Regions from separate parts of the Isoalcanivorax pacificus W11-5 genome, predicted to be linked through region 1. Evidence: predicted binding sites of a transcription regulator. Region 1 holds the regulator's gene; each other region holds the start of a gene.

Region 1 (6,478 bases):
AGCGTCGGGTCATCCGTTTTGATCTGCCCGGCTTTGGCCTCACCGGCCCGTTCCCTGCAGGCGACTATCGCATGGCGCATTACACGCAGTTCGTGCTGGCCATGCTGGATGAACTCGACGTGCCGCGCGCCATCGTGGCGGGCAACTCCTTTGGTGGCCAGCTGGCCTGGGAAACCGCCTATGCAGCCCCGGAGCGTGTTGCTGCGCTGGTGCTGGTGGATGCAGCCGGTTATCTGTTTGAAACCCAGTCGATGCCGATCGGTTTCCGTATTGCGCAGATTCCCGGCCTGAATGAGTTGATGAACCGGGTGCTGCCGCGCGGCATGGTCGAATCCAGCGTGCGCAGTGTGTACGGCAACCCGGATCGTGTAACGCCAGCACTGGTCGACCGTTACTACGATCTGACCCTGCGTGAAGGCAACCGTGCCGCCCTGGCGGCGCGTTTCCGCGAGGCGCGCGGCACCGAGGACGCGCCGGCGCGGCTGGCCACACTGAACATGCCGGCGCTGATCATCTGGGGCGACCAGGACCGGCTTATTCCGCCGGACAGCGCCACCCGCTTCCATCAGGACCTGCCGAATAACACGCTGCGCCTGTTCCCCGGCCTGGGACACGTGCCGCAGGAAGAAGATCCGTCCGGCACGGTCGAGGCGGTGCAGACCTTCCTGGCAGAGCAGTCGGTTCCCTGACGGGGCGTTGAAAAAGCCTCTTTTGAGGCTGTTGCAAGCCACCCTTGCGATGTGCTGACGGCCAGATCAAGCCGTCAGCACAGGCTGCTCTTCAACAACCGGCTATTCCGCCTGTGACAGACCAGCGGCAGCCAGGCTGTCATCGGCATCCGCAGCCGGGGTTGGCAGGATGCACAAATCCCCGCTGACCCGGGCCATCACCTTCTCCGGAATGGTACTGCGCCAGAAACTGCTCAGGCCGCCGGCCAATTGGCCGCACCCCATCATCAGCATCACACGGTTGTAACCGGCCCGCTGCAGGTCGTTCATCCAGGTCACCAGCGCCGGCCCGGCGTCGCCTTCGCACAGATGCGCTTCTGGTGGCACCCCACTGCCCTGCTCCGCAGCCAGACCACGCAAGACCTGGAGGCGCTGGCTGTGAGTGGCGAGCACATCGTCCTGGGCGTGGGTGAGATCGCCGAATTCTCCCAGCCAGCCCAGTTGTGGCACCACGGTCAGCAATTCCAGCGGAATGGACAGGCGCATGGCCAGCGTTGCAGCGTGTCGGGCCAGACGCTCGGCCGGGACGCAGCCGGCAGCGTGGGCGCCGGTGTCCAGCGCGGCGATCAGCCGCTGGGGTGGCAGGCTGTTGTCGGTATCCACCAGCCAGAGGCAGGCCTGTTGTTCCAGCCGCAGGAAGTGCCGCAGGTCGCTCGAGAGTGTGCCGGGATCGCGACGCATCAGTATCAGGGAGGCCTGCTGCTGGCAGACGGTGTCGTGCAGTAATGCCGCAGCGTCTTTTTCAAGCCAGGTCAGCGTGTAGTTTACCGGCCAACCCTCGGCACGCAGGACCGCCGTGAGTTCATCCAGCCCGGCACGGGCGGTGGCCAGGCTGCGGTGACGGACCTGCTGGCGCAGTTCCGGGGTCAGGAAGCGATAGTCCAGGCCACCGAGCGGGCTGCGTACCGGACGCCAGAGACACAGCCGGGTGTCTGCCTGGCGCAGCGCGGCGGCGCGGCGCAGCAAGACCTGATCTGCCTGCCCGTCGCCGGAAAGCACTACCAGCAATCGTGAGAACATGGCCACCCCCTGTTACCCGCCCGCTTGCCTGATGCTCCCATTGTTGTCGGCGGGTTGGTTGCGGTCAATTGGCCATCATGTCGCTATTTCAATCAATAGGTTATCTGTAAAACATAAAGTGATTTATTCGGTACAGAACCGTCGGCCAGTTTATTGATATGGATCAATAGATGCCTGCCCCGACGTGCCATGATGCGCCGGTATACGGTGATCGGGGGATCTCTTTTCATGGCAATGCCCGGTGTGGAGGCTGCATGAGCGCCTGGAGTACTGACATCATTCAACGCTATGGCGGGCCGGGGCCCCGCTACACGTCCTATCCACCCGCCCATTGCTTCCATGAGGAAGTAACCCACCAGGACTACCTTGATGCCCTGAGCGCGGGCAATGCCGAACGCCGCCCACTGTCACTGTACATGCACCTGCCGTTCTGTGAGCACGTCTGCTACTACTGTGCCTGCAATCGCATCGTGACCGGGGACAAACGTCTCGCAACGCCTTATCTGGACACGCTGCTGGCCGAGATGGCGCAGAAAAGCGCGCTCGTGGACAGTCAGCGTCCGGTAGTGCAGATCCATTGGGGCGGTGGCACCCCCACCTTCCTCGACGACGGCCAGTTGACCCGCCTGATGCACCAGACCGGACGCCATTTCCGCTTGCTGGACAACGACCGTGGTGATTACGGCATTGAGCTGGACCCGCGCACCGTCACGCGCAGCCGTATCAGCCTGTTGCGCGGCCTGGGTTTCAATCGTGTCAGCATCGGTGTGCAGGACCTGGATGCCCGGGTGCAGCAGGCCGTCAACCGCGTACAGCCCTATGACAGCGTGCGCGAGGTGGTCGACGCGGCGCGTGACTTCGGCTTCCGCTCGACCAGCGTGGACCTGATCTACGGCCTGCCATGGCAATCGGAATCGAGCCTGGCGCGCACCGTGGAGCAGTTGCTGGCGCTGCGCCCGGACCGTATTTCCCTGTACAACTACGCTCACCTGCCCGCCCGCTTCAAGGTCCAGCGGCAGATCTCCGAAGCCGCCCTGCCCGCGCCGATGGAGAAGCTGCGCATGCTGGTGCGTGCCGGCGACCTGTTCGCCGACGCCGGCTACGTGTTTATCGGCATGGATCATTTCGCCCTGCCCTCCGACGCCATGGCCATGGCGCAGAGCTCGGGCACACTGCATCGCAATTTCCAGGGCTACAGCCTGTACGGCGATGCAGACCTGCTCGGCATGGGTATCTCGGCAATCAGCCAGATCGGTGCCCTGTATGCCCAGAACCACCGCCAGATCGATACCTGGCAGTCGGCGGTGCAGAACGACGAAATGCCGGTCGCGCAGGGCTATGTCCTGGACCGGGATGACCAGATCCGGCGCGACATGATCATGTCACTGCTCTGCCACCTGGAAGTGGACCTGGCAGCCTTCGATGACCGCTGGGCCATCCAGACAACACACTACTTTGCCGATGAACTGGCCGCGCTGGCGGCGTTCGAACGAGACGGGCTGGTACGGCGCGATGGCCGGCGGCTGCACCTGACCGACAGCGGACGGCTCGCCGCCCGCGCCGTGGCGATGTGTTTTGACCGTTATCACAGCCCGGCCGACACAGTGCGCTTCAGCCGCATCATTTGAGACCTGCAGGCCGGACACAGGAGCCGTATAATGAACATCCGCATGGCGATAGCGCACCAACACAGGGAGACCCCCTTGGCTGCCCGAGTATCCTGTAACGACTGCAGTCTCAGTCAGATTTGCCTGCCACTGGCCGTGGAGCCGGCGCAGCTGGATGAGCTGGACCGCATCATCCGCCGGGGACGTGCGCTCAAACGTGGCGAGCACCTGTACCGGGCTGCGGACTCGTTCGAGGCAGTGTACGCCGTGCGCAGCGGCGCGCTGAAAACCTACGCCATGTCGGAAGATGGCGAGGAACAGGTGACGGGGTTCTATCTGCCGGGTGAAATTGTCGGCATGGACGGCATCAGCACCGCCTATCACATCTCCTCCGCCAAGGCGCTGGAGACATCGACCGTGTGCGAGATTCCCTTTACCCACCTGGAAACACTTTCCAGCCGCATTCCCAGCCTGCAGCATCACTTTTTCAGCCTGATGAGCCGCGAGATCCAGGAAGACCGTGCGCTGCACATGCTGTTGAGCAAGAAATCCGCCGACGACCGCATTGCCTCCTTGCTGACCACCATTGCGGCACGGCAGCAGCGCCGCGGATTGTCCAATCGCATTTTCCGGCTGCCCATGTCACGCTACGACATCGCCAATTATCTCGGTCTCGCCGTCGAAACGGTCAGCCGCATATTTACCCGGTTCCAGCAGCAGGGATTGATTCGGGTAGAGGGTCGCGAGGTGGAAATCCTCGACCGCCCACGCCTGTGTGGCGAGGGTCGTCTGCACGCAGGTTGACCGGGACAACAAGGAGTGCTCATGCAACCGGTATTCGTCGTTCTCGACAGCCAGCTCAAGGCGCCGCAGGTGGCGCTGATCAAGGGAGTTCGCCTGGCCAGAGGCATGCGCGCTCCACTGGTGGTGTTCGTCAATGCCTATTCTGCTGCGCTGGTGCGTGCCGCCGGCGATGAGTCCTCGCCATTGATTCAGGCCCGCAAAGCCGTCAACCACGGTTGGCAGGCGCGCATTGAGGCCTTGCTGGATGAGTGCGGCGCCCAGGACCTTGATGTGGATATCCGTATCGAATGGGTCAAAGACGATGACGAAGCATTGCGCGACGCCGTGCTCGACACTCGTCCGGCGCTGGTGGTGGTGCATGCCGGCGACGACAGCCATCCGCTCAAGCGCCTGCTGCTGACACCGCGCCACTGGCAATTGCTGCGCAAGGCACCCTGTTCTGTTCTGTGCGTCAATGACGCGCCCTGGGTGGGCGACGTGCCGGTGCTGGCCGCTGTCGACCCGGATCACGATGAAGGCCGGCTGGAAGGCCTCAATGCTGCCATCGTACGTGCCGCGCGCGAAATGAGCGATGTACTCGACAGCTCGCTGGATCTGGCACATGTGATCGAGCACCCGGACGAGGCACTGATCCTGATCGCCGGCGAAGCCATTCCCAGCTACGTGGACACCTCCGGCAATCTGCGCGACTACTACCAGAATCGCCTGAGCGCGCTGGCCGAGCAGGCCGGGCTGGGAGCGGAGCGCCATGTGCTGCTGGAAGGCAGCCCCGCCGCCGCGCTGGCCGAATACCAGAGCATGCACATGCCGCTACTGCTGGTGCTCGGCACCGTGCACCGCGGCCCGTTGCGCCGTTTGCTGCTCGGCAGCACGGCGGAAAAAATTGCCCAGCAGGCCAGTGGCGACCTGCTGGTAGTCAAGGATGAACATTTCAGCTCGCCATGGCAGGACTGAACGCGGCGGGCTGATCTGTATCAACACGGCGTGCCGGGGAACGGCACATACTCAGGGAACGACAACACGGCAAGGAGCACAACCGCATGAACCGCCTCAGCGATTATCTGCAACATCTGCGTCAACGGCTGGAGGACTGGGAGTACCAGTTCGATCGTTTCCAGCACCGCATGGAAGACATCAATGAAGAACTGCGTGACCAGGCCCGTGAGCGGCTGGCCGAACTGAAGCAACGCAGCGACACACTGCGCGCGAAGATCGCCGATCTGGAAAGCCAGAGCGAGCTGGCGCTGGAAGATATCCGTGATGGTCTGGACCTGGCCTGGGATGGCCTGCGCCTGGGCCTGCTGTCTGCCCGGGGCGAGTTCGGACAGGGTGCTGACTGAGCACCCTGTCCTGCCAGTCACTGATCCGCTTCCCGGCGACGGAACACCAGTGTATCCCCGTCGGACGCGGCGGCATGAAAGCGGTAACCTGCCACCTTGAACTCACGTAATTGTTCCGGCTGCTGTATCTGCTGCTGCAGAATCCAGGCTGCCATCAGCCCGCGTGCCTTCTTGGCGTAGAAGCTGATCACCTTGTACTGCCCACTCTTCTCGTCCTGAAAGACCGGCGTGACAACGCGGGCCTGCAATACCTTCTGCCGCACCGCACGAAAATATTCATTCGACGCCAGGTTCACCAGCACATCGGTGCCGGCGGCACGCAAATCCTTGTTCAACAGCGCGGTAATGCGCTCATCCCAGAAACTGTACAGGTCCGGACCGGCATGGTTGGCAAACCGTGTGCCCATTTCCAGCCGGTAAGGTCGCATCATGTCCAGCGGACGCAGCAGCCCATACAGCCCGGAAAGAATGCGCAACCGTTGCTGCGCCTGCTGCAGATCATCACGGCTGAAGCGCGACACATCCAGGCCGGTATAGACATCGCCCTTGAAGGCAAACAACGCCGGGCGTGCTTGCTCCGGGGGCATCTCCGCACTCCATTCGGCAAAGCGCGCGACGTTCAATGACGCGATGGCATCGCTGACATGCATCAGGCTGGCCAGCGCCGGCGGGTCGAGATGACGGAGCTGGGCGACCAGTTCACTGCTCTGTTCGAGCATACGGGGCCGGGTGGTGCGCAGGCGCGGAATATCGGATTGGTAATCCAGTGTCTTGGCAGGCGAAACTACAATCAGCATGATCAACCTCTTGCGATACTGGCGCGGGAGTATATCAGGCCCACGGGCGGGCGCCTCGCCCGCCCGGCCTTTCACTGCGACAGGTACAACCCATCGGCGCTGTGGCCGGTGGCCAGACAGGATGGAACTATGCTGCGTGTATTACTGGTGTGTGCAGGCCTGGTCGCCATTGCGGTGGTGCT
Region 2 (6,478 bases), 1.4 Mb from region 1:
GGCGAGCGAGCCGGTGCGAACCTGGGGCAAGCCGTCCTCGGACCAGCCGCAGGCCCTGGAGGCACTGGAACAACGCCGCGAGGCCCGTGACGAGGCCCGCCAGGAAGACGCCACCGCGAACACCCCCGCCACCCCGAAACCGCCGGAAGAATACTGCGCCCAGCACCGGGAGAACCTGAAGGTGCTGAATGAACGCCCGGTGGTGCGCCGCACTGACCCGGAGACGGGCGAAGTCACCACGCTGGACGCCGAACAGCGCGAAGCGATGATCCAGCGAACCCAGGATGCACTGAAAGCGTGTTCGTGAAGGCCGCCAGGCGGCCTTCAGCGGCGAGCTACGAGCGACGGGCCGGAAGCTCGTCGCTCGCAGCCCGAAGCTGCCCTTAATGCGCCTTGCCGAAGCTCAGCGCATCACCTGCAACCCCCACCTGGATCACGTCACCCGGCAGGAAATCGCCCCGCAGGATGGCGGTGGCCAGCGGATTCTCCACCTTCTGCTGGATCGCGCGCTTCAGCGGGCGGGCGCCGTAGACGGGGTCGAAACCTGCATCCACCAATTGGTCCAGGGCAGTGTCCGTGAGCACCAGGCGCATGTCGCGCTCGGCCAGCCGTTTGCGCAGGGCGTCGAGCTGGATGTCGGCGATGCCACGGATCTGGCCTTTCTCCAGCGGATGGAACACCACCACTTCATCGACCCGGTTGATGAACTCGGGGCGGAAGTGCTGCCCGACCACCTCCATCACCGCCGCCTTCATGGCGTCGTAGTGCTCCTCACCCGCCAGGCGCTGGATCAGGTCTGAACCGAGGTTGGAGGTCATCACCACCACGGTGTTGCGGAAGTCGACCGTGCGGCCCTGGCCATCCGTGAGGCGGCCATCGTCCAGCACTTGCAGCAGGATGTTGAACACATCCGGGTGCGCCTTCTCCACTTCGTCGAGCAGCAATACCGAGTAGGGTTTGCGCCGCACGGCTTCGGTGAGGTAGCCACCCTCTTCATAGCCGACATAGCCCGGCGGGGCACCGATCAGCCGCGCCACGGAATGTTTTTCCATGAACTCGGACATATCGATGCGCACCATGGCGTCGGTGGTATCGAACAAAAACTCCGCCAGCGATTTGCACAGCTCGGTCTTGCCCACGCCCGTCGGGCCGAGGAACAGGAAGGAGCCGTTCGGCCGGTTCGGATCGGACAGGCCGGCCCGTGAGCGGCGCACAGCGTTGGCTACCGCCTGCACGGCTTCGTCCTGGCCGACGACGCGTTTGTGCAGCGCGTCTTCCATGCGCAGCAGTTTGTCGCGCTCGCCTTCGAGCATTTTCGACACCGGGATGCCGGTCCATTTGGACACGACCTCAGCGATCTCTTCGTCGGTGACTTTGTTGCGCAGCAGTTGCGTTTCCTGCTGTTCGCGGTTTTTGGCTTCTTCCAGCTTTTTCTCCAGCGCCGGGATTTCGCCGTACTGGAGTTCAGACATGCGGTTCAGGTCACCGGCGCGGCGCGCCTGGTCCATTTCCACGCGTGCTTTTTCCAGGTCGGCCTTCACTTCCTGTTCGCCTTGCAGGGTCGCTTTTTCGGCGTCCCAGATTTCGCGCAGGTCGGCGTATTCCTTCTCGAAGCGGGCGATGTCCTCTTCGAGCTTTTCCAGGCGTTTACGACTGGCTTCGTCTTCTTCCTTGCGCAGCGCCTCGCGCTCCATCTTGAGCTGGATCAGTTTGCGGTCCAGGCGATCCATTTCTTCCGGCATGGAGTCGATTTCCATGCGGATACGGCTGCCGGCTTCGTCGATCAGGTCGATGGCTTTATCGGGCAACTGGCGGTCGGTGATGTAGCGTTGCGACAGTTTCGCGGCCGCAATGATGGCGCCGTCGGTGATTTCCACACCGTGATGCACTTCGTAGCGTTCTTTCAGGCCGCGAAGGATGGCGATGGTGTCCTCCACCGAAGGTTCGTCCACCAGCACTTTCTGGAAGCGGCGTTCCAGCGCGGCATCTTTCTCGATGTATTGCCGGTATTCATCCAGCGTGGTGGCGCCGACGCAGTGCAGTTCGCCGCGCGCCAGGGCGGGCTTGAGCATGTTGCCGGCGTCCATGGCGCCATCGGCCTTGCCAGCGCCGACCATGGTGTGCAGCTCGTCGATAAACAGGATCACGCGGCCTTCCTGTTTGGCCAGTTCGTTGAGCACGGCTTTCAGGCGCTCTTCGAACTCGCCACGGTATTTGGCACCGGCGATCAGCGCCGCCATGTCCAGCGCCAGCACGCGTTTGTCTTTCAGGCCCTCGGGTACTTCGCCGTTGACGATGCGCTGCGCCAGCCCTTCGACAATGGCCGTCTTGCCCACGCCGGGGGCACCGATGAGCACCGGGTTGTTTTTGGTGCGGCGTTGCAGCACCTGCACGGTGCGACGGATTTCGTCGTCGCGGCCGATCACCGGGTCAAGTTTGCCTTCTTCGGCGCGCGAGGTGAGATCCACCGTGTATTTGTCCAGTGCTTCGCGCTTGTCTTCGGCGTTCGGGTCGTCCACGGATTCGCCGCCGCGCACGTCGTCGATTTTCTGCGCCAGCGTGGCTTTTTTCACCCCGGCGGTTTTCATCAGCTTGCCCAGCTCGCCGGCATCATCGCAGGCCGCCAGCAACACTGCTTCGCTGGAAATGTACTGGTCGCCACGCTGTTGTGCTTCGCGGTCGGCCAGGTTCAGCAGGCTGGACAGGTTGCGCGACACCTGCACATCACCCGTGAACTGCGAGACTTTCGGCAGTTTCTCGACGGCCAGTTGCAGCGCGGTTTCCAGGTCGCCGGTGTTGATGCCGGCTTTCTGCAATAACGGACGCGCGCTGCCGCCACGGGCGCGCATCAGCGCCAGCATCAGGTGCACGGGTTCAATGGCGGTATGGCCACCGCCCACAGCCAGCGACTGGGCTTCGCCCAGCGCTTCCTGCAGGCGGCTGGTAAAACGGTCAGGACGCATCGTGGTGCCTCCGCAAAAGGTTCAGGAATTACCCCGACAAATGCGGCTCCCGCACCGTCTTTTCAAGGGTATCCAGGGTTCAGGGCAAGTCTGTGCGGCAGGCAGAGATATGACACTGATCTGTAGCAAGCTTCCTGCTCAACCCAGACGTGTTCAGAAGTAAGAACTCAAACGTGCCGCTGTTCAGGCGGCGCGTCAATCCGCAAGCCACACCAGGGTGGCAAAGCGACCGGTCTCGCCTTCATAGCGGTAGGAATAAAAACGGGAGGGGTCAGAGGCGGTACACAGGTCGCCGCCCTGCACATCGCCGACGCCTGCGGCCGCCAGCCGGCGGCTGGCCAGTTCCACCAGGCTCATGCGCCAGTGGTCGGGGGTGCTGTCCGGCCGGAACGCCGCCGCGGCGTCGGGGTCGCCGTCGACAAAGGCGGCGCGCACGTCGGCCCCCACCTGATAGCAGGGCTGGGATATGGCCGGGCCCAGCCAGACCGACAAGGGCTCGCCCTGCGGTGCCAGCAATTCAACGGTGCGTTCCAGGATGCCGGCGTGCAATCCTCGCCAGCCGGCATGCACCGCCGCCACGGCGGAACCGTCGGTGCGGGCAAACAGCGCGGGCAGGCAATCGGCGGTCAGTACGACGCAGGGCCAGCCAGGCTGGTCGGTCCAGACGGCATCGGCGGCCACTTCGCCGGCGCCGGCCTGGACGATGTCCGTGCCGTGCACCTGCTTCAGCCAGTTGGGCGGGTGCGCAGTGCCCAGCAGGCGCTGGACATGACGACGGGCGCGCTCGACGCGATCCGGGTCGTCGCCGCAGTTGCTGCCCAGGTTAAAACCGTGCCAGGGCGGCGGGGAAAAACTGCCCGCGCGGGTGGTGACACAGGCACGCACCCGGGGATGCGGCTGCCAATCCGGCGTCAGCCAGTCTGCCAGGGCCGGCAAGCCTTCCTTCGGGTGGCGCGGGTTCATCGTTCGTATTCCAGGTCGGCACGCAGTACATCCAGCAGCGCGCTCAGGTCCTCGGCCAGCGGCGCTTCGAATTCCATGTATTCGCCGCTCTCGGGGTGGATCAGCCCCAGCTTGCGGGCGTGCAGTGCCTGCCGGCGGAAGCTCTGCAGGGCCTCGCGCAGTTCCGGTGACGCGCCAGCCGGCAGGCGTATGCGGCCACCGTAGACCGGGTCGCCCACCAGCGGATAGCGCACGTGCGCCATGTGCACGCGGATCTGGTGGGTGCGGCCGGTTTCCAGCTGCACGCGGATGTGGGTGTGGCCCCGGAAACGCTGGATCAGCCGGTAGTGGGTCACGGCGTTCTTGCCGCTCTCGACCACAGCCTGCCGCTTGCGGTCCTGGGGATGGCGGCCAATCCGCGCATTCACCGTGCCGCCGCCAGTCATGACACCCACTGCCACGGCTTCGTATTCGCGGTACAGGGATTTGTCCTGCAGCTGCTCGACCAGCGAGGCATGGGCTTCCAGCGTGCGGGCCACCACCATCAGGCCGGTGGTGTCGCGGTCCAGCCGGTGCACGATGCCGGCGCGCGGCAGGCTGGCCTGGCGCTCGTCCAGGTGCAGCAGGCCATTGAGCAGGGTGCCGTCCTGGTGGCCGGCGGCCGGGTGCACCACCAGCCCGGCAGGCTTGTTGATGACGATCAGGTGTTCATCTTCATAGACAATCGGCAGCGCTACCGGCTGGGCAGTGTCGCTGACCTCGGCTTCCAGTTCAGCGTTGATCACCAGTTCTTCGCTGCCGATCAGCTTGTCCTTCGGCTTGCCGGGGCGGCCGTTGACGGTCAGGGCGCCGTTCTTGATCCAGGTCTGCAGGCGCGAGCGCGAATAGCCGTCGAACAGCTCTGCGGCCACCTGGTCCAGGCGCTGCCCGGCATGCTCGGGGGTGGCCCGGGCGCTGAGCTGAATTTTATCGGTGGCGGGGTGTCCCATAGCTGTCGTCCGTCCGGTACTGCCTGTGAATCGCCGGCGTTGGCCGGCGGGGGTATGAGTGTCTGCCGGGCAGACTACCATAAGTCTCTGATTTTTCCGGGATGTTAAGGAAGCTGGCAGGATGTGCTTAAATAGGCCGCTTCCGCGACGGCCATTGTAACGCCAGCGACGGCAACGCCAGCAATCAAAGTCAGGTCATCATGCGCGCATACACGATTTTTCTGATCTCCGCCGCCCTGCTCGCCAGTGGCTGCTCCAGCAATCCCAAGGAACGCCCCGAGCGTAGTGAGGCCCAGCAGTATGAGGAAGTGCGCAAGCAGATCGAGCGCAACAACTTCCTCACCGCCATCGACGAGCTGCGTGAGCTGGAAGCCCGCTTTCCCTACGGTGACTACGCCGAGCAGGCGCAACTGGATCTGATCTATACCCAGTACCGGGCGCTGGACTATCCCGCGACGGTCGCCTCGGCCACCCGCTTCCTGCGCAACTATCCGGCCAACGAGCACCTGGACTATGTGCTCTATATGAAGGGCCTGGCCAACTACAACCTGGAGCGCGGCCTGTTTGACCGCATCATGCACACCGACAAGGCCTCCCGCGACATGGACGCCTGGCGTGATGCCTTCAACGATTTCCAGGAGCTGGTGAGCCGCTTCCCCGACAGCCAGTATTCACCGGACGCCCGCGCCCGCATGGTGTTCATCCGCAATCAACTGGCTGAGCATGAGTTGCACGCCGCCCGCTATTACGCTCGCCGTGGCGCCTATGTGGCTGCCGCCGCCCGCGCCCGCGAGGTCGTGATTCATTATCAGGAAACGCCGTCGGTGGAAGAGGCGCTGGCGATCATGAGCCGCGCTTATCGCTCCCTCGGCGAGGCCCAGCTGTCGGACAAGAGCCTGGCGGTGCTGCGCCACAACTGGCCGGACAGCGGCTATATCAACAATGAGGGCCGCGTGGCGCTGAGTTGGTGGCCGAGTGAAGACGGCGGCCTGTTGAGCCTGCTGACCTTCGACCTGCTGTAAGCCCTGTCCGCGCCTTGGCGACCTCAGTCGCCGGGGCGCCAGCCGTTGGTGATCGGGTAACGGCGATCCTTGCCGAATGCCCGGCGGGAGACACGCGGCCCCACCGCGGACTGGCGGCGCTTGTATTCGTTGCGGTCCACCATCTGCACCACGCGATACACTTCATCCCGGTCAAAGCCGGCACGGATCACCGCCTCGGCACTGAAATCCTGTTCCACATACCGCTCGAGAATCGCATCCAGCACCGGGTAGTCCGGCAGGCTGTCCTGGTCTTTCTGGTCCGGGGCCAGTTCCGCTGACGGTGGCCGCTCGATCACCCGGCGCGGGATGATGTCCTGGCCGGCCTTGCGGTTGCGGTATTCCGACAGCCGATAGACCCAGGTCTTGAAGACGTCCTTGAGCACCGAAAAGCCACCGGCCATGTCGCCATACAGAGTGGCGTAGCCCACCGCCATTTCACTTTTATTGCCGGTCGTCAGCACCACGTAGCCGAGTTTGTTGGACAGCGCCATCAACAGCACTCCACGACAGCGCGCCTGGAGGTTTTCCTCGGTGGTGTCCC
Region 3 (6,478 bases), 1.6 Mb from region 1:
CAGTTGCAGCGTGCCCTGGGCCAATGAGGCGGCCAGCCACTGGTGCGTGGCGAAAAGTGTGTTGAGAGCCGCATAGTCCGGCAGTACGTCCGGCTCTTCCACCACCAGCCGTGCTGTCGCCGGAACGTCCCGCTGGCCGTCGCTGAAAGCACTCACCGTCACGGTACGGTGACCGGGCAGCGATGCGACGAGTTGATCGCCGTCGGTAGCGAACACCACATTGCTGCCCGGTAGCGACAGCGCCACGCCGATGGCCAGCAAGCCGTACGCCACCACCAGCACCAGGCCGGCGGCAATTTTTGTTTTCAGTGACCACATGCTGCGTTCCCCGTCTCCGTTCCATTCCCCGCGGTGTAGTGTGGCCTGTGCCCCTCCCCCGTTTCCAGGGGTTGATCTGGCCAGTCGCCGCCGTCTAATAATGGGCGGTTCGTGTCATCCGGTTTGCCAGCATCCTGATGCTTGCACCCCGGCTGTCTTCACGCCGTGAATCAACGCCGGAGCGTATCGATGCCAGCGATCAAACACATTCTGATTGTGGAAGACCTGCCCGACGTGGCCCTGTGGCTGCGTGAGCAGGTGCAGCCGCTGTTGCACCCGGAACGCATCGACGAGGCCGGCAATCTGGCCGGCGCGCGCCAGGCCATCGCGGCCCACCGCTATGACCTGGTGTTGCTGGACCTGGGGTTGCCCGACGGCGACGGCATGTCACTGATCGCGCCGTTCCGTCAGGCCAACCCGAAAGCCCAGTGCATCGTCACCACCATTTTCGACGACGCCGAACATCTGTTCGGTGCCCTGCGTGCCGGCGCCAGCGGCTATCTGCTCAAGGACGACACCGAGGAGGAATTTGCCAGCCAGCTGTCCGGCATTCTTGCGGGACGTCCACCGCTGTCCTCCTCCATTGCCCGCCGTGTGCTGCAGCATTTCCAGCCCGCGCCGAGCCCGATGGAGGCGCCGCTCACACAACGGGAGCAGGATCTGCTGACGCTGATTGCCAAAGGGCTGAGTGTCCGCCATGCGGCGGAAAAACTGGGGATTTCCCACCACACCGCAGCCAGCTACATGAAAGGTATCTACAGCAAGCTACAGGTCAACAGCCGGGCGGAAGCGACGCTCAAGGCCGTCAACCTCGGACTGGTGAACCCTGGTTGATTCTGGCGGGGCTGTCTACCTCCTGAAACAGGGGGGCAGGGTCAGGCGGGGAGTTGGAAATCGCGTTGCGTCATCAGGTCCAGCCCGCAGGGCAAGGCGCTGATCCAGTCGAGAAACGCCGTGATCATTTCACGGCCGGCCAGCGGGCGGCCGTGCTGAGGCACGATCATCGCCACATCCATTTCGCGCACCATGTTTGCCCACAGGCGTGTCACCTGCTGGCTGGCCATATAGCGACGGTGGAAGCCGAGCATGTGGGGAATATGGGCCTGGAAATCCGTGACCGGGCTGGCGTCGTCCACCAGTGAGGCGCCCATATCGCCGGAAAACAGGATGCGGCTGACCGGATCATACAACTGGAAATTACCCACGGAGTGCAGGAAATGCGCTGGCACGGCGTACAGCATGCTGTCGCCGAGCCGGATGCGATCGCCAGCATCCGGCAGCGCGATAATCCGTTCATAGGTGTTGATGTCGCGCAGAATACTCAGGTAGTGCGCGGTGAGATGGGGCAGAAAGCGTGCCCAGAGTTTTGAACAGATGACGCGGGCGCGGGTATGCAGCAGCCATTTGTCCAGTGAGGCGATGATGTCCGGGTCCTGGTGCGAGGCGAACACATAGGTCAGTGTCTCTACCTTCATGTGCCGTGAAAGCGCGAGCGACAGCGGCGTATAGGTGAGATCGCCGCCGGGGTCGAGCAGCATCGACTCGTCCTGGTCGAGAATCAGGAACTGGTTCGACTGCACGCCATCGCCGCTGACCAGATTGTCAAAGCACAGGCAGCGGTGCTGGCCGTTGTCGAACAGCACGATAGGATCTCGGCGCATGGCGGGTCATCTTGTTGTCCTGGTCCGTACCGAGAGTAACCGGGGCAACAGGGCATGCACTGACGTGCATCAAGGTCTGGCCGGATTCTGCCCGGCCGCATGGCGGCCGGGCAGAGCAGGCGTCAGTTGCTGGCGCAACCGGCGGCGCTGATTTCCGCCGGGTCGCTGCTGGCGCGGTCTTTCAGGTTGCCGAGGAAGCGGGCTTGCACTTCCACCTGATTGTCCTCACGCAGCAGAAGGTGGTTGCGCAGGAAGCCGATGCGACGGCCCCCGCTTTCTTCAACATAACGACCGTAGCTTCGGCGGTAAAATTCCGATGACAGCGTGGTGCCGTTGCTCGCCTTCACCAGTGCATAGCGCCAGCTGTTGACGGCGCCGTCGTCGCTGACACTCAGGCGCAGCACATCGCACAGCGCGTAGCCGCTGTTGTAGCTGGTGTCATCCTCGATCACCGTCAGCGTAATGTCGCCCAGTGCCTTGAGTTCGCTCAGGAGTGCTGTCTCTTCGTCCGGCAAGGGGCGTTCCTCCAGTTCTATCGTGCTGCTGGAAAAGACACCCTCGCCAAGCTGTGTCGTGCGTGTCAGGCGCCACGCCACGGGTATCAGCATGTCCGGGCTGACAATCACATCAAAGCTCAGTGTCTGCGAGGCGCTTTCCTCTCTGCTCAGGTGGTAGGCAAATTCGGGACGGCTCGGGTTGGTGGTGTAATCGTTAAAACGGTAGCTGGGGTCTGCCGGGTCGAACTGATAGCCGTCCACGGTGACAACGCCCTGTGCATCAATCTCCACAAAGACACTGCTGCCAGGTGTCAGGGCGCTGTTGCCGCTGAAAGTCGGTGATTTTTCCACCAGCGTCGACGAATAGACACCGTTCAGCGGGCCGAGCTTTTCGGCAGCGGGCGTGTCCGCCTGTTCGGCGCGCAACTGGCCGAGGAACACCGGCACGCCGAACGGGCCCTGCGGGCGTGAGGCATCGCCGACGTTGATTTCATTGAAAGTGCCGGTGTCGTTGCTGCTCAGCGCGTACTCCACGTCGCCATCGCGCCAGATGATTTCTGGCAGGTGCGGGGTGCCGCCAAAAAGACGGTGGTAAGGATTGCCGAGTACCGTGCCCTCAATGCTCAGTGTGTTGTCCTCGCCGACCACCACGCTCACGGCCTGTTCGTCGACGAAATCACAGGCGTTGCCGCAGCCTTCGCCGCCGCCCGCATAGAACACCAGCGAGTAGGTGCCGGTCAGCGCGGCGTTCACCGTGGCTGCGGAGGTGCCGCTGCCTGTGCCGCCGCTCGCTGGCGCTTGCGGCAGGCTGGCGCCGCTGGTGAAACTGGCGCGCAACGCCTCATGGCTGTCCAGGCCGCTCCCCTGGCTGCCGTCGCCGAGCTGTTCCAGCAACTGGTCATACGGGTCGCTGGCCGGGTTGGCGGTGAAGGGCGCCGTAAAGGGCGCCGTGCTGCCGTTGGGCCAGCTGCCCGGCGGGGTGTAGCCCGCGTTGACCAGCGCGGTGCGCAGCGCCGTGGCCGCGCTGGCCAGCTGCGGAGCCAGCGTGTCCAGGCCGGCATCGCCAGTGGCCGGGTCGGCGAACCAGTCCGGCAGCGCCTGGCCGGACAGCGCATTGATCTGCAACGCCAGCGCCAGGTCGGTCAGTGGCGTAATGTTCACATTGCCGGCCCGGGTGGCCAGGCTGTAGAGCGTGACCACGGGCGTGCCGCCTTCCACACGCAATGCGCACGGCAGCGCGGCAGCGCTGGCCAGGCTACCGCGCCAGGTGCCGTTGGCCGCGGTGGTAACGGTATCGGTAAAGCCGGTGCCGTCGGCGCACCGGGCAGAGACGGTGCCACTGGCGATGCCGGCGCCCACGGCGGCGGTGCCGTGCAGGCCATTGGGGTTCTGGCGGCTGCCGCCGTCGCCACCGCAGGCACTGAGCAGCGTGGTGGCGAGAAGGGCGGCGCACCAGGGCAGCCGGTAAGCGAATGCAGTCATGATGAACGTCCTGTCGTGAGAGGAAAGACAGGCAGTGTAAAAACCGGAACAGGGCAAGCGGCACCCTGAAACAAGGGGGCGGCGCAGGAAAGCGCGGCCGGGGGCTTTCGGTTAGTATGAGTGCAGCTCGTCCGCACGTCCCTCGACAGGAATGTACTGCATGCGCATCAACCTGCTTCCCAGAACCGCCTTTGCCCGCTCAGCGGTGGTGGTCGGTCTGGTGATTTTCCTGACTCAGGTGCTGACGCTGTGGTTCTTTGCGCGCAATGCCTACCTGCCGGGTATCCGGGAATATTCGCGCCTGACGCTGTTGCAGGCAGAGCTGTCGGTATACGAAGAAACCCGCGACGCAGAAGCCGCTGCCCGGCTGGGCGAGGTGAGCGGCATCATGATGGCCACGCCGCCGTCCGCCGAGGACAGCCAGGTGCCATTGATCAGCCGGCCGGTGGTGAACAGTTTCCGGTTGGAGATCGAGGAACTGTTTGGTGAGCCGGTAAATATCCGTTTTGAGGACAGCCGTCGTCCGGTGCTGTGGATCAATACACCCTCGTTTCAGGGGCAGTGGCTGCGCGTGCCGATGACCTTTTTCCGTGATTACGACCGTTACCTGCTGGTGGGCTGGGGTGTGACCGTGCCGTTGTTCGCGGTGATCGCGGGCCTGCTGATCGCGCGCGGTCTGAACCGGCCCCTGAAACGACTGGAACAGGTGGCTGCCGTGGTGGGCCGGGGTGATCCGGTGCCGCCGCTGAATGATCGCAACGGGCCGGAAGAAATCAATGCGGTGAACCGCGCCTTCAACCGCATGACACGCGAGCTGGCGCAGGCGCAGCGTGATCGCGCACTGTTGTTGGCGGGCGTGTCGCACGACCTGCGTACGCCGCTGACGCGCCTGCGGCTGTCGGCGGAGTTTATTGCGGATGAAGAACTTTCCGAAGGCATCATTGGCGACATCGAGGACATGGACGCGATCCTCGAACAGTTCATCGGTTTTATCCGCGACGGCGCGGATGAAGTGGCCAGTTACGAAAACATCAATGTGCTGGTGGAAGATGTCTGCGCCAAGTTTGATCACCTTGATCTGGATATTGACCTGCGTCATGTACCGCGCCTGATGCTCAAGCGGCTGACGTTCAAGCGCCTGCTGACCAACCTGATGACCAACGCCATGAAATATGGCGAGCCGCCGGTGGAAGTCTCCACGCAACTGTCAGGCCAGGACGTGGTGCTGACGGTGCGCGATCATGGGCAGGGTGTACGGGATGAAGATATCCCGACATTGTTGCAGCCTTTTTCGCGAGGCGAGAAAGCGCGCACCGTGACCGGTTCCGGTCTGGGGCTGGCGATCGTGAAACGTATCGTGGACATGCACCATGGGCAGGTGCGTCTGGTGAATCACCCGGATGGTGGGCTGCAGGTGGAAATCCGGTTGCCAGTGACTGGGAGGTTCGTGCAGCCGGAGGCGCTGTCGGCACGGGTGCGGTAAAGAAAACAGCCGGCTTGTTTTCTGAGCATAAAAAAGGGCGCCCGAAGGCGCCCGGTTACTGCCTGAACAGACGGACCAGACTGTTCAGAGCATGCCTTCCACGCGCTGCCGCAGGTTGTCGTCATACGGCAGCATTTGCGCGATACGGTTGTAGGTGCCCACGTCCAGGTCTTCATCCTGCACGGCTTCCACCATTTCCTGTTGCATGTTCATCTGCACTTCAGCGACCTTTTCCGGGTCATCGGCCTGCTGGGCCTCGCTGACATATTTCTCGCGGATTTCCTCCACTTTTTTGTGGGCGCCCGCGAATTTCTCCAGCTCTTCATCACTGACTTCGGCAGCCGCTGCCGGCGCCTGATTCTGAGCCGCACCCGGCGCCGGAGCCGGCGATTGCGGTGTGCCGGCGTTGTCGGCGAACGCCATGCTGCCCAGGCCCATGGCGGCAACGGCGATAACGAGGGGTTTCAGTCGGATTTGCATCATGCTTCTCCTTCAGTGGCTGATAGTCATGGAAACTTTATGCAGTGCTCGTGCATGCCGTTCCTGTGCAATTCCGACCGGCTTGAAGACAGAAGTTCCGGCGCGAGCCCGGAACTGGGTCACGCGATGCGGCTGCATCCCGCATGAGCCGCGGGTTTCGGGCCTGTAAGAAAATGTTTCGCGAAGGGTGAGAGAAGGGGTGGCGGTGCAAAATTCTGTTGATTCGCCACACGCCAGCCGGTGGCGTGTGGCGCAGCGTGCGTGCCGTCAGTGCAGTTTCAGGCGTGGACGCACCAGCCGGTTGAAGCGGCCGGCGACCAGCAACATCAGCGTGCGCGGCCAGCCATACAGCGCGGCCTGGTGCAGGCGATACAGGCTGATGTACATCATGCGTGCGAGCCAGCCCTCGACGAAGAAATTGCCGCCCTTGAGGTTGCCCATCAGCATGCCCACCGAGTTGTACTGGCTCAGCGACACCAGCGAGCCACGGTCCTTGTAGGTAAAGGGTTGCAGTGGCTTGTCATATTGCAGCAGACGCTCGAAATTCTTCGCCATGT

What was found. Region 1 encodes FNR, which switches genes on or off when oxygen is low (the NO sensors DNR and NnrR bind a similar motif). Its sites were predicted from a motif close to TTGATNTANATCAA; they were not measured.
Region 2: a site for FNR is predicted at 3,079-3,092, ahead of clpB (ATP-dependent chaperone ClpB). Genes of this name have one in related genera too.
Region 3: a site for FNR is predicted at 2,039-2,052, ahead of S7S_RS02145 (oxygen-binding di-iron domain-containing protein). Genes of this name have one in related genera too.

What each region holds. Positions count from the first base shown of each region.
Region 1 covers NZ_CP004387.1:2,054,327-2,060,804, reverse strand. Annotated here, with positions in the region: gene S7S_RS09300 (alpha/beta fold hydrolase) at 1-689, shown strand, start outside; gene S7S_RS09295 (adenine nucleotide alpha hydrolase family protein) at 792-1,748, opposite strand; gene hemN (oxygen-independent coproporphyrinogen III oxidase) at 2,003-3,376, shown strand; gene fnr (fumarate/nitrate reduction transcriptional regulator Fnr) at 3,452-4,159, shown strand; gene S7S_RS09280 (universal stress protein) at 4,181-5,113, shown strand; gene S7S_RS09275 (sll1863 family stress response protein) at 5,200-5,499, shown strand; gene yaaA (peroxide stress protein YaaA) at 5,517-6,296, opposite strand; gene S7S_RS09265 (hypothetical protein) at 6,426-6,478, shown strand, end outside.
Region 2 covers NZ_CP004387.1:698,447-704,924, reverse strand. Annotated here, with positions in the region: gene S7S_RS03320 (DUF4124 domain-containing protein) at 1-307, shown strand, start outside; gene clpB (ATP-dependent chaperone ClpB) at 384-2,963, opposite strand; gene pgeF (peptidoglycan editing factor PgeF) at 3,159-3,926, opposite strand; gene rluD (23S rRNA pseudouridine(1911/1915/1917) synthase RluD) at 3,923-4,894, opposite strand; gene S7S_RS03300 (outer membrane protein assembly factor BamD) at 5,095-5,916, shown strand; gene S7S_RS03295 (NAD+ synthase) at 5,940-6,478, opposite strand, start outside.
Region 3 covers NZ_CP004387.1:449,344-455,821, forward strand. Annotated here, with positions in the region: gene S7S_RS02135 (sensor histidine kinase) at 1-318, opposite strand, end outside; gene S7S_RS02140 (response regulator) at 508-1,152, shown strand; gene S7S_RS02145 (oxygen-binding di-iron domain-containing protein) at 1,194-1,979, opposite strand; gene S7S_RS02150 (hypothetical protein) at 2,102-3,958, opposite strand; gene S7S_RS02155 (ATP-binding protein) at 4,119-5,441, shown strand; gene S7S_RS02160 (DUF4168 domain-containing protein) at 5,526-5,924, opposite strand; gene S7S_RS02165 (NAD(P)/FAD-dependent oxidoreductase) at 6,189-6,478, opposite strand, start outside.